DNA from 3 places in the Methylobacterium guangdongense genome. Region 2 is predicted to be linked to each of the others. Evidence: predicted binding sites of a transcription regulator. Region 2 holds the regulator's gene; each other region holds the start of a gene.
The links. Region 2 encodes HrcA, which represses chaperone genes, less so after heat shock. Its sites were predicted from a motif close to GTTAGCACTCNCNNNNNGNGAGTGCTAAC; they were not measured.
Positions count from the first base shown of each region.

Region 1: groES (co-chaperone GroES) is a predicted target of HrcA. The motif match lies at 1,936-1,964, and genes of this name have one in related genera.
Region 3: groES (co-chaperone GroES) is a predicted target of HrcA. The motif match lies at 2,220-2,248, and genes of this name have one in related genera.

Region 1 covers NZ_JBBXMX010000002.1:457,304-462,435, reverse strand. The annotation lists gene groL (chaperonin GroEL) at 1-1,502, opposite strand, end outside; gene groES (co-chaperone GroES) at 1,575-1,865, opposite strand; gene AAHG09_RS06000 (CorA family divalent cation transporter) at 2,058-3,044, shown strand; gene AAHG09_RS05995 (methyl-accepting chemotaxis protein) at 3,247-4,707, shown strand; gene pdeM (ligase-associated DNA damage response endonuclease PdeM) at 4,791-5,132, opposite strand, start outside.
Region 2 covers NZ_JBBXMX010000003.1:152,088-157,219, forward strand. The annotation lists gene AAHG09_RS07800 (DUF1236 domain-containing protein) at 1-628, shown strand, start outside; gene AAHG09_RS07805 (LysE family translocator) at 725-1,357, opposite strand; gene hrcA (heat-inducible transcriptional repressor HrcA) at 1,800-2,855, opposite strand; gene rph (ribonuclease PH) at 3,036-3,749, shown strand; gene rdgB (RdgB/HAM1 family non-canonical purine NTP pyrophosphatase) at 3,746-4,375, shown strand; gene hemW (radical SAM family heme chaperone HemW) at 4,414-5,132, shown strand, end outside.
Region 3 covers NZ_JBBXMX010000006.1:276,628-281,759, reverse strand. The annotation lists gene groL (chaperonin GroEL) at 1-1,624, opposite strand, end outside; gene groES (co-chaperone GroES) at 1,830-2,117, opposite strand; gene AAHG09_RS14785 (hypothetical protein) at 2,443-2,820, shown strand; gene AAHG09_RS14780 (hypothetical protein) at 2,900-3,121, shown strand; gene AAHG09_RS14775 (hypothetical protein) at 3,405-3,671, opposite strand; gene AAHG09_RS14770 (hypothetical protein) at 4,170-4,532, shown strand.

The DNA of each region.
Region 1 (5,132 bases), on a different contig from region 2:
ACCTTGGCCGGGTCGACGATGCCGGCCTGGATCATGTCGACGTACTCTTCGGTCTGGGCGTTGAAGCCGAAGGTCTCCGAGGAGGTGTTGTCGGTGATCTTGCCGACCACGATCGAGCCTTCCACGCCCGCGTTCTGGGCGATCTGGCGCAGCGGGGCCTCAAGGGCCTTCAGCACGATCTTGATGCCGGCCTGGACGTCCGGGATCTCGGACTTCAGCTCAGCAACGGCCTTCTTGGCGCGCAGCAGCGCGGTGCCGCCGCCGGGGACGATGCCTTCCTCGACCGCCGCGCGGGTGGCGTTGAGGGCGTCGTCGACGCGGTCCTTCTTCTCCTTGACCTCGACCTCGGTCGCGCCGCCGACGCGGATCACCGCGACGCCGCCCGCGAGCTTGGCCAGACGCTCCTGCAGCTTCTCACGGTCGTAGTCCGAGGTGGTCTCCTCGATCTGCGCCTTGATCTGGCTGATGCGGCCCTCGATGTCGGCCTTCTCGCCGACGCCGTCGATGATCGTGGTGTTCTCCTTCTCGATCCGCACGCGCTTTGCGCGGCCGAGCATGGGGAGCGTCACGTTCTCGAGCTTGATGCCGAGATCCTCGGCGATCATCTGGCCCTTGGTCAGGATCGCGATGTCCTCGAGCATCGCCTTGCGGCGGTCGCCGAAGCCCGGCGCCTTCACGGCCGCGACCTTCAGGCCGCCGCGCAGCTTGTTGACCACCAGGGTGGCGAGCGCCTCGCCCTCGATGTCCTCGGCGATGATCAGCAGCGGCTTGCCGGTCTGGACCACGGCCTCGAGCACCGGCAGCATCGCCTGGAGCGAGGAGAGCTTCTTCTCGTGGATGAGGATGTAGGGATCCTCAAGCTCGGCGACCATCTTCTCCGCGTTCGTGATGAAGTACGGGGAGAGGTAGCCGCGGTCGAACTGCATGCCCTCGACGACGTCGAGCTCGGTCTCGGCGGTCTTGGCCTCCTCGACCGTGATCACGCCCTCGTTGCCCACCTTCTGCATGGCGTGGGCGATCATCTCGCCGATCTCCTTGTCGCCGTTGGCGGAGATCGTGCCGACCTGGGCGACCTCGTCGGAGGTCGAGACCTTCTTGGCGCGCGCGATGATGTCCTTCACGGCGGCCTGGGTGGCGAGGTCGATGCCGCGCTTCAGGTCCATCGGGTTGATGCCGGCGGCGACGTACTTGGCGCCCTCGCGGACGATGGCCTGGGCCAGCACGGTCGCGGTGGTGGTGCCGTCACCCGCGATGTCGTTGGTCTTCGAGGCCACTTCGCGCACCATCTGGGCGCCCATGTTCTCGAACTTGTCGGCGAGCTCGATCTCCTTGGCGACCGTCACACCGTCCTTGGTGATGCGCGGGGCGCCGAAGCTCTTCTCGATCACGACATTGCGGCCCTTCGGGCCGAGCGTCACCTTCACCGCGTCGGCGAGGATATCGACGCCGCGCAGCATCTTATCGCGGGCGTCGGCGGAGAAACGAACGTCTTTCGCTGCCATTGTGTGCCTCTTAGCTACTGGTTGAACCCCAAGGCCTCAGGCGGCCTCAAAGGGCGGGGCGGGGTGAACCGATCAGAGGGCGACGACGCCCATGATGTCGGATTCCTTCATGATCAGGAGGTCCTGACCGTCGATCTTGACCTCGGTGCCGGACCACTTGCCGAACAGGACGCGGTCGCCGGCCTTGACGTCGAGCGCGTTGACGCGGCCCTGCTCGTCGCGGGCGCCGGGGCCGACGGCGACGATCTCGCCCTCCTGCGGCTTCTCCTTGGCGGTGTCCGGGATGATGATACCGCCCTTGGTCTTCTCTTCGCTCTCAATGCGACGGACGACCACGCGGTCGTGCAGCGGACGGAACTTCATGAGCTGCCCTCTTGCTTCAGGTCTTGAGTTGGCGTTGATGCGGCCGGCGAGACCGCTGGCGAACTCGACTGTTAGCACTCTGTCTCGGCGAGTGCCAAAGACGGCCGCGAGATAGGCGCGCGCCGGTTCCGTGTCAAGGCTGTCGCACCCCGCGCGGCGATGCTCCGCCCCTCCTTTGGATAACGCCCCGCGATGCTGAGCCTGCACGGTCCCGAAGGTCCGGTGGCGTCCGAGACCACCCGGTCGATCACCCGCGACGCCGTCTGGCTGGACCTGAACGACCCGACCTCCGAAGAGGCGGCGGCCGTGGAGGCCGCCATCGGGCTGCGCGTCCCGTCGCGGGAAGCGCTGTCGGAGGTCGAGACGTCGAGCCGGCTGCGGCGGGTGAAGGGCGGCCTGTCGCTGTCCACGCCGATGATCACCTTCGAGCGGAGTGCCTCGCAGCTGAAGCCCCTGGGCTTCCTGCTGACGAAGGATCACCTCGTCACGGTCCGGTTCCACGAGCTGCGCGCCTTCGAGTCCTCGGCCAAGCGGATCGCGGAGGGTGACGGCAGCACGAGCCCCAGCGAGGTCTTCCTCGTGATCCTGGAGGAGCTGGTCGACAGTCTCGCGGACGCCCTGGAGGACATGGGCACCGAACTCGATACGCTCTCGACCCGGATCTTCGACTTCGACGTGCGCGGCGCGGAGCGTCGGCGGCTGGAGAGTCCACCGCCCCGGCGGCGCGACCTCGCCCTGCGCCGGATCCTGCGGGGAATCAGCAATCGCGGAAAGGTGCTGGGCAAGATCCGGGCGAGCCTGCTCGGCCTGGAGCGGATCGTGCCCTTCGTGTCGGCAGCGTGCGACGCCCTCGGCCTACCCGAGGACGGGCGGTTCGACACGATCAAGCGGGATATCGAATCCCTCGACGAGTTCGAGACGCGGCTGGCCGAGAACGTGCAGTTCCTGCTCGACGCCGCGCTCGGCCTGATCAACATCGAGCAGAACAACGTCTTCCGGGTGTTGACCGTCGTGTCGGTGGTGGGCGTGCCGCCGACCCTGATCGCGTCCATGTACGGCATGAACTTCAAACACATGCCCGAGCTGGACTGGACTTACGGCTATCCCTACGCCCTGGCGCTCATCGTGCTGAGCGCGCTCGCACCGATCGTCTACTTTCGTCTTCGCGGATGGTTTTGAGCTAGAAATCTCGTATTCAGTGCATATTTACAATGTTTATGTGCAATATACTGTCAAATATAATACTAAAGCCGGAAATTGGCGTCTGCGCGGGACGGCTCCGGTCTCAAGAATTTTTGCAAATTCAGACTCTGGCGTCGATTTTAGCAATCGATTAACGCTCCCATGTCTTGTTTCGTGGCGCTCGACAGTGAGATTTTCGATGTTCAAACGGTCCTCATTCAGTGAAGCCGATGCCAAGATCGCGGCGCTTGACAGATCTTTGGCGATCATCGAGTTCTCCCTGGACGGCGCCATCCTGCATGCCAACGAAAACTTCCTCAAACTCATCAAATACTCTAAGTCTGAGCTGGTCGGCCAGCATCATCGTATCTTCATCGAGGATGCGCACGCCCGCACGGCCGAGTATGCGGAATTCTGGGCTCAGCTGAGGAAAGGCCAGTTCGTCACCGGCGAGTTTCTCCGCCTCGACAAGGACAAGAATCCAGTCTGGCTCGAAGCCACCTACAATCCGATCCTGGATGCCCAGGGAAAACCCCTGAAGGTGGTCAAGTTCGCCTCCGACATCTCGGCGAAGAAGAAGCAGATCGGCCGGCTGATGTCGATGATCGACAACATGCCGGTCGCGGTGATGACGGCGGATCCGCGGGACAATTTCCGGATCGACTACCTGAACGAGACGTCGCGCAAGACCCTCGGGCCCCTCGAACAGTATCTCCCGATCAAGGTCGACGAGATGATGAACAACTCGTTCGACGTATTCCACAAGAATCCGCACCACCAACGATCGATGCTGGCGGATGCGAGCCGCCTTCCGCACCGGACCAAGATCAAGGTCGGCCCCGAGACGCTCGACCTTCAGGTGACGGCCGTCAACGACGAGAAGGGGACCTATATCGGGCCGATGCTGACCTGGGCTGTCGTGACGGCGCAGGTCCAGATGGCCTCCGAGGTGACGCGGGTGGTCGACGCGGTCGGCTCGGCGATCCAGGAGATGCAGCAATCCGCCGAGGGGCTGACGCAATCGGCCGATGCCGCGCGCGAGCAGGCTGCCTCGGTCGCGGTGAGTTCGGAGCAGATGAACAACGCGATCCAGGAGATTTCCGGCCAGGTCGGGCGCGTCTCCGAGCGGGCGCAGCAGATCGCCACCCAGGCCGAGACCACCGACACGACGATGCGGCAACTCGCCGAGAACGCCCGGAAGGTCGACGCCGTGGTCGCGATGATCAAGTCGATCGCCGATCAGACGAACCTGCTGGCGCTGAACGCCACGATCGAGGCCGCCCGGGCGGGGGCCGCCGGCCGCGGCTTCGCGGTGGTGGCCAGCGAGGTCAAGGCGCTGGCCGAGCAGACCGCCAAGGCCACCGGCGAGATCACCCAGCAGGTCTCGGCGATCCAGAGCGCGACCGGCGATGCGGTGGGCGCCATCGAGATGATCACCGCGGCGGTCGGCGAACTCTCAAAGCTGACCCTGGCCATGGCGAGCGCCGTGGAGGAGCAGGCGGTCTCGACGCAGGAGATGTCGGGCAGCATCGGCGGGGTCTCGCAGGCGGCGAGCGCGACGGGCCAGTTCGCCGTCGCGGTCCGCGGCATCGCCGGCAGCCTGGCGGACCATTCCTCGGGCCTGTCGGAGAGCGTCAGCCGCTTCATGAAGGCGGGCTGATCCGGCGCGCCGCGGTGCTTCTCTCCTCGCCTTTGCGGGGAGGGAAGAACCACCACGCTCCTCCGCAGCACCGATGTCGGCGTTCAATCCCGGGCGAGCTGCGCCCGGCCGATCGCAAAAACCCGCCCGTCTCCGAGAAGATGGGCGGTGAACCCCTTCGCGAACAACCCGTCGATCGCCTTGTCGCGGACGTTCAGACCGCCCGCATAGGCGCCGAAGGCCGGCATCACCAGGCGCGACCCGTCGGTGACGAAGCAACGGCGGCGCACCGCCCGGCCCCGCATCGCGACCTTGCCGCAGGGATGGAGATGCCCGGCAATCTCGCCGGGTGCCTCGCCCGGACTGGGCTCGTGGCGCAGGAGAAGGCCGCCGAGCGTCAGCGCATCGGCATAGCGGCCGCCGACGCCCTCGCTGACCGCGGCGTC
Region 2 (5,132 bases):
ACCCGGCGGCGCTGGCGGCGGCATGCGCGGTGGTGCCGGCGGCGCTGAGGGCGGCGCCATGCGGGGGCCGGGTGCCGAAGGCGGCGCGCGCGGTGCGGAGCCCGGCGGACCGGCGGGACGCGGCGGCGAGGGGCCGGCCCGGGCCGGCGGTGCCAACGAGCGCGGCGGACCAGCCGAGCGCGGAGCGCCCAACGCGAATCCCGGTTCCGGAGAGCGCGGCGCCCGGGAGACTGGCCCGGATGGGGAGCGGGGCAAGCGCGATGCGGCCGGCCCCAACCGAGGCGAGCGCGGCCCTGCCGGCGAGCGCGGTCCGGCGGGTGAGCGCGGCGGTCGCGCAGGCGCCCGGGACGGCGGTGCGGTTCGCGGCGCCGTGGGTCGGCTCGATACGCGGCAGCGCACCGAGTTCCGCTCGTCGATCACGCGGCTCGGCGTCTCACCGTTGCGGGACGTCGCCTTCGGGCTGGCGGTCGGCACGGCAATTCCGCGTTCGGTGTCCCTGCACCGGCTGCCGCCGGCGATCATCTCGATCGTGCCGGAATACGAGGGTTACGACTTCGTTCTGGTGCGCGACGACATCGTCATCGTCGATCCCGACACCTACGAGATCGTGGACGTGATCCCGGGCTGATCGGCCTGCACCGGACGCCGCAGGCCGAACGCTCCGGCGTGTGGCGTCCGCCCCGTATCGCTCAGATCGGGGTGGCGCCAACCCGGCCCGCAACGATCACCGATGGGCTTCGCTTGCCAGGCGGATCGCAAGCCCCGCCAGGACCGTACCCATGAGCCAACGCTGAATGACGCCCCAGAGCGGACGCCGGGTGAAGACTCCGGCGACCGTGGCTGCCGAGATGATGAAGACGGCATTCATCGCGACGCTGACGACAAGCTGCGTGCTGCAGAAGATCAGCGCCTGCGCGAGGACGCTTCCCTTCTCCGGATCGACGAACTGAGGCAGGAGCGACAGGTACAGAACGGCGATCTTCGGGTTGAGGAGATTGGTCAGCAGCCCCATCGCGAAAAGTTTTCGCGGGCTGGCCAGGGGCAGATCGCGGACCTGAAACGGTGATTGCCCGTTGGGCCGGACTGCCTGCCACGCGAGGGTGAGGAGATAGATCGCGCCCGCGAGCCGGAGGGCATCATAGGCGTAGGGGATCGCGATCAGCAGCGCCGTGAGCCCCAGGGCCGCGCACACCATGTAGACGATGTGGCCCGCGAGGATGCCGCCGAGCGAGATCAGGCCAGCCGTCCGCCCCTGCGCAATCGAGCGGGAAATCAGATAGACCATGTTCGGCCCCGGCGTGAGGGCCATGCCCAGCGAGACCAAGGCGAAGGCCAGGTAAGGGCCAAGATCTGGCATGTCGATCCATCCCATCGGAGGCTGCCGCCAAGACGAGCGGCCGATACTCGCCAGAACGACCCGTCGTACCTGAAACAGGATAGCTTTCGGCAGCGAGCTAAACGGACACCCTCAGGCTTGTCAAAGCCTTCAGCGGCTGCCGTCACGCCGGCATTGCTGCTTACTCTCGTCGCGGAGCCGGCTAAAACATGCTGTGAGCTTGACCGACTCACCCCCGAAGGCCGCACGCGGCCGGTTGCGGCCGGGAGTGCGGAGGATGGTCATCGCTCTGGCAGTCTCCAGAAGAGCAAGCGGCGAGTGGAGCGTAACTCTCCGCCTCGCCGTCCACCCGCTTCTCTGAAGTTCGCCAAACCCTAACGGGTAATTGCCAGGGATCGGCGGCTGGCCCCGCCGATCCCACGCCCGAAGATAACGCGCAGCGCCGGGTGCAGCAACGGTCGCGTCACCGCCCCCCGTCCAGTAGTTTCGAGACGACGCGGGCGGTGTAGTCGACCATCGGCACGATGCGCGCGTAGTTCAGCCGCGTCGGGCCGATCACACCGACCACGCCGACGATCTTCTGGGCTCCGTCCCGGAACGGCGCGGCGATCAGCGATGAGCCGGAGAGCGAGAACAGCTTGTTTTCGGAGCCGATGAAGATGCGCACGCCGTCGCCCCCCTCGGCCCGGGCGAGGAGGTCGATCACATCCTTCTGGCTCTCCAGATCGTTGAACAGCAGGCGGATGCGCTCCAGATCCTCGGCGGCGCGCAGGTCGTCGAGCAGGTTGGCCTGCCCGCGCACGATCAGCTGCCGCGCCTCGGTCGGCCCGACCGGGGTCGCGAGCCCGGCATCCACGAGGCGTTCGGTCAGGGCGTCGAGTTCCCGCTTCATCGCCTGGCGGCTGGCCTCGATCTCGGCCCGCAGGGTGCCGAGGGTCCGGCCCTGGAGCCGGGCGTTCAGGAAGTTCGTCGCCTCCTGAAGTGCCCCGGCGGGCAGACCGGGGGGCAGATCGACCAGCCGGTTCTCGACGGAGCCGTCGTCCGAGACCAGCACGACCAGGGCCCGGGCCGGGTCCAGACGCACGAACTCGATGTGCTTCAGGTTCACGTTCGCCTTGGTGGTCAGCACCACGCCGGCGCCGCGCGAGATGCCCGACAGCATCGTGGAGGCCTCGGTCAGCGCCGAGTCGAAGGTGTGACGCGAGGCGGCGGCCCGCATCTGCGCCTCGATCCGGGCCTGCTCGTCCTGGCTGACGTCGCCGAGCTCCAGCATGGCGTCGACGAAGAAGCGCAGGCCGAGCTCGGTCGGCAGCCGGCCCGCCGAGGTGTGCGGCGCGAAGATCAGGCCGGAATGCTCCAGATCCGCCATCACGTTGCGGATCGAGGCCGGCGACAGGGCCATCGGCAGGATGCGCGCGAGGTTGCGCGACCCGACCGGCTCGCCGGTGGTGAGGTAGCTCTCGACGATCTGCCGGAAGATCTCCCGGGCGCGCTCGTTGAGCGCGGCAAGCGCGTGCATCGATGGGCCGTCGGGAAATCGCGGGTTCGGGTCTGTCACGCTCTGGTCCTGTGGTCCGATCATGGTCAAGCGGCCGGTCCGGATCAATCCGTACAAACCGGGTCGCCTGCGCCGCTTGCCCGCGGAGATACGGCGGCCTATGAGCCCGGCCCTCGACTTTCCTCACAGAAGGGGTCCGCAATGCGGCCTTCCAAGCGTGCCGCCGACGAGTTGCGGCCCGTGAGCCTGGAGCGCGCGGTCTCGCGCTACGCCGAGGGCTCGTGCCTCGTCAGCTTCGGCAACACCCGGGTCCTCTGCACCGCCTCGCTGGAGGAGCGCGGACCCCCGTGGCTGCGCGGTTCGGGCAAGGGCTGGGTGACGGCCGAATACGCCATGCTGCCCCGTGCGACGCACGAACGCACCCGCCGCGAGATCGGTTCCGGCAAGCCCTCGGGGCGGACCCAGGAGATCCAACGGCTCATCGGGCGCTCGCTCCGGGCGGTGACCAACCTGCCGGCCCTCGGCGAGCGGCAGGTGACGGTGGATTGCGACGTGATCCAGGCGGATGGCGGCACGCGGACCGCCGCCATCACGGGCGCCTGGGTCGCCCTGCACGATTGCTTCAGCTGGATGCGGGCGCGCTCGATCATCTCGGTCGATCCGCTGCGCGATCACGTCGCGGCCGTCTCCTGCGGCCTCTACAAGGGCGCGCCGGTCCTCGACCTCGACTACGCCGAGGATTCGGCGGCCGAGACCGACGCCAATTTCGTGCTCACCGGCCGAGGCGGCATCGTGGAGGTGCAGGGCACCGCCGAGATGGAGCCGTTCACGCAGGACCAACTGCTCGAATTGCTGCGCCTCGCGCGCGCCGGCACCAACCGACTGGTCGCCCTGCAGAAGGAGGCGATCGCGTGAGCCGGCGGCTGACGGGCAAGTTGGTGATCGCCACCCACAATGCCGGCAAGCTCGCCGAGATGCGCGAGCTGCTGGCGCCCTTCGGGATCGAGGCGGTATCGGCCGGCGAACTCGGCCTGCCGGAGCCCGACGAGACCGGCACGATGTTCGCCGAGAACGCGGCGATCAAGGCTCACGCCGCCGCGCAGGCGACGGGGCTTCCCGCCTTCGCGGACGATTCCGGCCTGTGCGTCGATGCCCTGGACGGGGCGCCGGGCATCTTCTCCGCACGCTGGGCCGGCCCGACCAAGGATTTTTCCGGCGCCATGGCGCGGATCTTTTCCGAACTGGACCGGCGCGGCGCGAAGGACCGCCGGGCTCATTTCGTCTCGGCGCTGGTGCTGGCTTGGCCCGACGGCCACACGGAGCTGTTCGAGGGCCGGGTGTTCGGCGACCTCGTGGAGCCCCGCGGCGCGGCGGGATTCGGCTACGACCCGATCTTCCGGCCCGACGGCCATGATTGCACCTTCGGCGAGATGACGGCCGACGAGAAGCACGGCGTCGACTGGCAGCGGGGGCAGGGGCTCTCGCACCGGGCCCGGGCCTTCGTCGATCTGAGCCGGGCCTGCCTTCAGCCCGGCGCCTGATTGCCAAACCGGGCCGCGCCGCTCACATCCCCACCATCATGCAAGCGACCGGCCTGGACCACCCGACCCGCGATGCGGGTTTCGGCATCTACCTGCACTGGCCCTTCTGCGCGGCGAAGTGCCCGTACTGCGACTTCAACAGCCACGTCCGCCATGGCGGCGTCGACGAGCCGCGCTTTCTCCAAGCCTTCCGGACCGAGATCGACCATGCGGCGGGGCGGACGCCCGGCCGGACCGTCACCAGCATCTTCCTCGGCGGCGGCACGCCCTCGCTGATGCAGCCCGCCACGGTCGCCGGCCTGCTCGACGCCGTGGCGGCGCGCTGGCCCGTGGCGCCGGACGCGGAGATCACGTTGGAGGCCAACCCGTCGAGTGTCGAGGCCTCGCGTTTCCGCGGCTATCGTGCCGCCGGGGTCAACCGGGTGTCGCTCGGCGTCCAGGCGCTGAACGATCCATCGCTTCGGACGCTCGGCCGGCTGCACGACGTGGCGCAGGCGCTCGACGCGATTCGAGTGGCCCAGGCGACCTTCGAACGCACGTCGTTCGACCTGATCTATGCCCGACCGGACCAGACGCCCGCGATGTGGCGGGTCGAGCTGGACGAGGCCCTGAAGCGGGCCGGCGAGCATGTGTCCCTCTACCAGCTCACCATCGAGCCGGGCACGCCCTTCTACGGCCTCGCCAACGCGGGCAAGCTGGTGGTGCCGGACGACGAGACCGGACGTGCCCTGTACGACGTGACGCAGGAACGCTGCGC
Region 3 (5,132 bases), on a different contig from region 2:
TCCCGCCCATTCCGCCGCCGCCCGGCATGGGGGGCGCCTCCTTCCGGGGAGCCTCGGCGATCATCGCCTCGGTGGTCACCAGCAGGCCAGCGACCGAGGCCGCACCCTGAATCGCCGCGCGGACGACCTTGGCCGGATCGACGATGCCGGCTTGGAGCATATCGACATACTCCTCGGTCTGCGCGTTGAAGCCGTAGGTCACCGAAGCGTTGGCGAGGATCTTGCCGACCACGATCGAACCCTCGACGCCCGAGTTCTGGGCGATCTGGCGCAGCGGGGCCTCAAGGGCCTTCAGCACGATCTTGATGCCGGCCTGGACGTCGGGGTTGTCGTTCGAGAGGCCCTGAACCGCCGCCATGGCGCGCAGCAGCGCGGTGCCGCCGCCGGGGACGATGCCTTCCTCGACCGCCGCGCGGGTGGCGTGCAGGGCGTCGTCGACGCGGTCCTTCTTCTCCTTGACCTCGACCTCGGTCGAACCGCCGACGCGGATCACCGCGACGCCGCCCGCGAGCTTGGCTAGGCGCTCCTGCAGCTTCTCGCGGTCGTAGTCCGAGGTGGTCTCCTCGATCTGCGCCTTGATCTGGCTGATCCGGCCCTCGATGTCGGCCTTCTCGCCGGCGCCGTCGATGATCGTGGTGGTCTCCTTCTCGATCCGCACGCGCTTGGCGCGGCCGAGCATGGGGAGCGTCACGTTCTCGAGCTTGATGCCGAGATCCTCGGCGATCATCTGGCCCTTGGTCAGGATCGCGATGTCCTCGAGCATCGCCTTGCGGCGGTCGCCGAAGCCCGGCGCCTTGACGGCCGCGACCTTCAGGCCGCCGCGCAGCTTGTTCACGACGAGGGTGGCGAGCGCCTCACCCTCGATGTCCTCGGCGATGATCAGGAGCGGCTTGCCGGTCTGGACCACGGCCTCGAGCACCGGCAGCATCGCCTGGAGCGACGAGAGCTTCTTCTCGTGGATGAGGATGTAGGGGTCTTCCAGCTCGGCGACCATCTTCTCCGCGTTCGTGATGAAGTACGGGGAGAGGTAGCCGCGGTCGAACTGCATGCCCTCGACGACGTCGAGCTCGGTCTCGGCGGTCTTGGCCTCCTCGACCGTGATGACGCCCTCGTTGCCCACCTTCTGCATGGCGTGGGCGATCATCTCGCCGATCTCGGTGTCGCCGTTGGCGGAGATCGTGCCGACCTGGGCGATCTCCGCGGACGAGGCGACCTTCCGCGAGCGGCCCGCGATATCCTTCACGACGGCGGCCACCGCCAGATCGATGCCGCGCTTCAGATCCATCGGGTTCATGCCGGCGGCGACGTACTTCACACCCTCGCGGACGATGGAGGCCGCGAGAACGGTCGCCGTGGTGGTGCCGTCGCCGGCGGTGTCGCTCGACTTCGAGGCCACTTCGCGCACCATCTGGGCGCCCATGTTCTCGAACTTGTCGACGAGCTCGATCTCCTTGGCGACCGTCACACCGTCCTTGGTGATGCGCGGGGCGCCAAAACTCTTCTCGATCACGACGTTGCGGCCCTTCGGGCCCAGCGTCACCTTCACCGCGTTCGCGAGGAGCTCGACGCCGCGCAGCATCTTCTCGCGGGCATCGACCGAAAAGCGGACATCTTTGGCGGACATGGGGGTGCGCTCATCATCTGTCGTCTGGCCCCGAGGCACGCCACAGCGGGCGCCTCAACGGGCAGATCGTCGTTCGAGGCCGCGAACGGCCTGATCGAAGCTCGTGCTCAGACACACTCACTTCATTCATGCGAGTGAGCACGAGCTCATTGTTCAAGCATCAATTTTTCCAGACTCGGCGGAAGCCTCCGTCTGGATCGATGCACTAGGCGACGATGCCCAGGATGTCGGATTCCTTCATGATCAGGAGGTCCTGACCGTCGATCTTGACCTCGGTGCCGGACCACTTGCCGAACAGGACGCGATCGCCGGCCTTCACCTCAAGCGCGATGATCTTGCCGGCGTCATCGCGCACGCCCGGTCCCGCGGCGACGACTTCGCCCTCCTGCGGCTTCTCCTTGACCGTATCGGGGATGATGATCCCGCCCTTGGTCTTCTCCTCGCCTTCGATGCGGCGGAGTACCACGCGGTCGTGCAGCGGACGGAATTTCATGGTGAGATCCTGATCGCTCCCAAGCGGAATCCAATCGACATGATTGGCGCTGTCGCCTGACAGACACGGGCGAGAGTGCCATCGTCGCCCGATCGACCCATCGTTAGCACTCGCCGCGTGGAAGTGCTAATCTTATGATGGGATGGCGGGCCCCAATCATCCGGAAGCCGCGGCACCACAGCGCTTCAGCGCGGGCTGAGCGGGTTCGAACCGCCTGCCTCGCTCGACCGATCCCGGCGCGGATCACCTGCGATCCCTCCGCGGATCACCTGCGCGATCGTCCGCCCTGGTCGGGCTGTTCCGGCCTCACTGTGTTGAGGACGGGATGACGGTCGGTCAGGCCACCACGCCGCCGACCAGCGACGCTTTCACGGTGATGAACGGCTGCCTGGCGCGAGATCGCCAAGACTTTCGACGCTTGAAATTCTATCGCCGATCGGGCGGATATTTCACCGCACTCACACGTTGTACTTGTCCGCGCGATGGTCAGTCCCGCCGCTGGCGGACAAGGACCATCCTCATGACAATTCTGATGGCCGTCGCTCTGGCGATCGCGTTGCTCGGCGTCGCGCTGACGTCGGCAGCCTACCGGTTTGCACCGGTGTCGAAGCACATCGCGGGTGGGGATATCGTCCTCGTCTGCGGGATCAGCACGGCGGCCCTGGGGAGCCTGGGAGCCCTCCTGCAGATCTTCACTGTCTAGGTCGCGAGCCCGGCAAAGCCGCGTTGCCCGTGACCGGGCCGCGCGGCGAGATCCATGTCTCAGACGGGACGTTGCCACCATGCCGACATTGCCCGACGCCTACCTTCGGGACATCCTTGCGCAGGCGGAACGGGACCTCGCCGCGGCGGAGCTGCGCCGGACCCAACAGGCACGGATCGTCGCCGGCCCGCTCAACAGCCCGGAGACCCGTGCCGCCGCGGAACTGCTTCTGCGCGAGATCGACCAGACGATCGCGTCCATCCGGGCGAACCGCCATTTGATCAAAGATATTTTGGCCTGATCAAGCCGAGCCGGCGGCTGCGCCCACGCCGGGTCCACCCACGCGTCCCCCGGCCAACCCCTTCTCGTTCCCGCACAACGGCATGTCGGCGGCTGAGGCCTCGACGCTGGCACAGGACCGATCGGCAAGATGCGAGCCCTCGTTGAAAACAGGTCCTCCACCACACCACCCGCCGACGCTTTCCCGTGGGGCTCGCGACACGCGCCGGCTCACAAGCCTGCGTCACGGTCTGCCGACAGGGCCATCCGCGGCAAGCATCTCCCAACCACTTCGCGCTCCCAGATCATGGAGCGTCACGATCATCCACGAGACTTGCGCTCTGAGGGTCCGTGCGATCGAAGCGGACGGTCAATACCTCAGCTCGATCGCGTGAAAGCAGACCATCGGCGACCAAGCTCGAAACCACGTCCCCGAATTCGTCCCTGGTCAGGCCACGATCCTTAAAGGACTTCACGACCGTGTCCGCATGCGCCATGTTCATCAGATCGCGCTTGATCTCCATCGTCGAGGGAACCGATATTTTGCGCCCGAAACGCTTTTGATTGAGCATGGCGGATCTCCTTGACGACAGCAACGGAAGCTCGATGACTGGAAACGCCCGGAATTTAATTTCGTTCAGATCGGCGTCGGTTTCGTTTTTCTCCGAGCAAAATTTATAATCCTCGATGAATGGCCAGATTTATATTTATCGAATCTGGTAAAATCCTTTTTCCACACCACCTCGGGAAGGGCGACTGCATCCTGCGGGCAACAGGCGCGACGCGGAGATGAAGCGACGCGCGCCGGTATCGTCGGACGGACGCGGATCCTGTCGCGTGCTGACATCCGCCAGCAGGTGAGGCGCGGATGTCCCGGCATGCCGAATCTCGAGGAGGCCCCTCGATGGGATCAAGCGTCTCTACGTCACCCGTCGACGGGAGCCCCTGAGCGAACGGTGACGTCATCGGCCGGCGCTTCGGCAGGGACAGGGACCGTCGGCCGTCTGCAGGCGCGTGAATTCGGCTCGTCCAGCAAGGAGTGCGTTATGGTTCAACCCAGACTTACAGGCTTGGAGTTCAGCTGGTTCACCAAGTGCCAGATGATGGCGTCAAACTATGCCCAGCACTGGGAGATGGCTCTCGAGCCCGATCTTGGAGATCTGATCCAGGCCGTCTCCGCTGATGCGCGGACAAGCTTCACGGGGCCGCAATCGATGCGGCGCGTCGCCGAACGACTGACGCTCGCCGCGGACTCGCTGGCCGCGGCGAGCGACGATCAGGCTCACGCTGCCGATGTCCGCCGCGAGGACGGTCGTTGCACGGAAGCGCTGCAATACTTGGCGGCGCAACTGGCGAGCACGGCAGCCAGCGTCGAGGCTTGGAAGCAGTCGTCCGCCTCCGCGACTGAGACAGGTCAAGCGCCGTCGACGTGACCGTAAAAAGACTGACACTTTCGGGCCCGTCAGATCAAGACGTGGCTCTTATCGGAGCATTGGGCAGATCAAATGATCGTCTTTAGCCAAAACCCCCACAAGCTACAGGTCATGCCATCTGCGACGGAGCCTGGCCGGTTCGACTGGTCGATCACGCGGGACGCTGTCATCGTGCGCCAGTCGGCCCGATCCTTCGACTCGGAGGGCGCTTCGGAGGCGAATGGCGGCCTAGCCCTTCGTCGGATGACGGTGCGTTGGCAGGGCGCGCGATAGGCGCCGCAACCGCAACGGCTGTGCCTGGAACCGAATCGTCGCTCCGCCGGGCACGTCGGAGTCTGCCGCCTCGGGATCGCGGGTCTCGCCGCCGGTGCCATCGGCGCGAACGCGTACGGCGGCTGCGAATACGCACCCAGCCATGGGTACGCGCCGGCCTACGGCTACCGAGGGTTCGCCGACGTAAAGGCGGACCGCAGCCACGCCGTGACGTTCGACACGGATGAGGCGCCGGACGGACTGTTCGGCGCCTCGTTCCGTATGAGCGTAGCTGGTCGTCGTCATCGCGACCCGGGTGCCAGCATCACCGAGCCGTCCTCGGCTGAC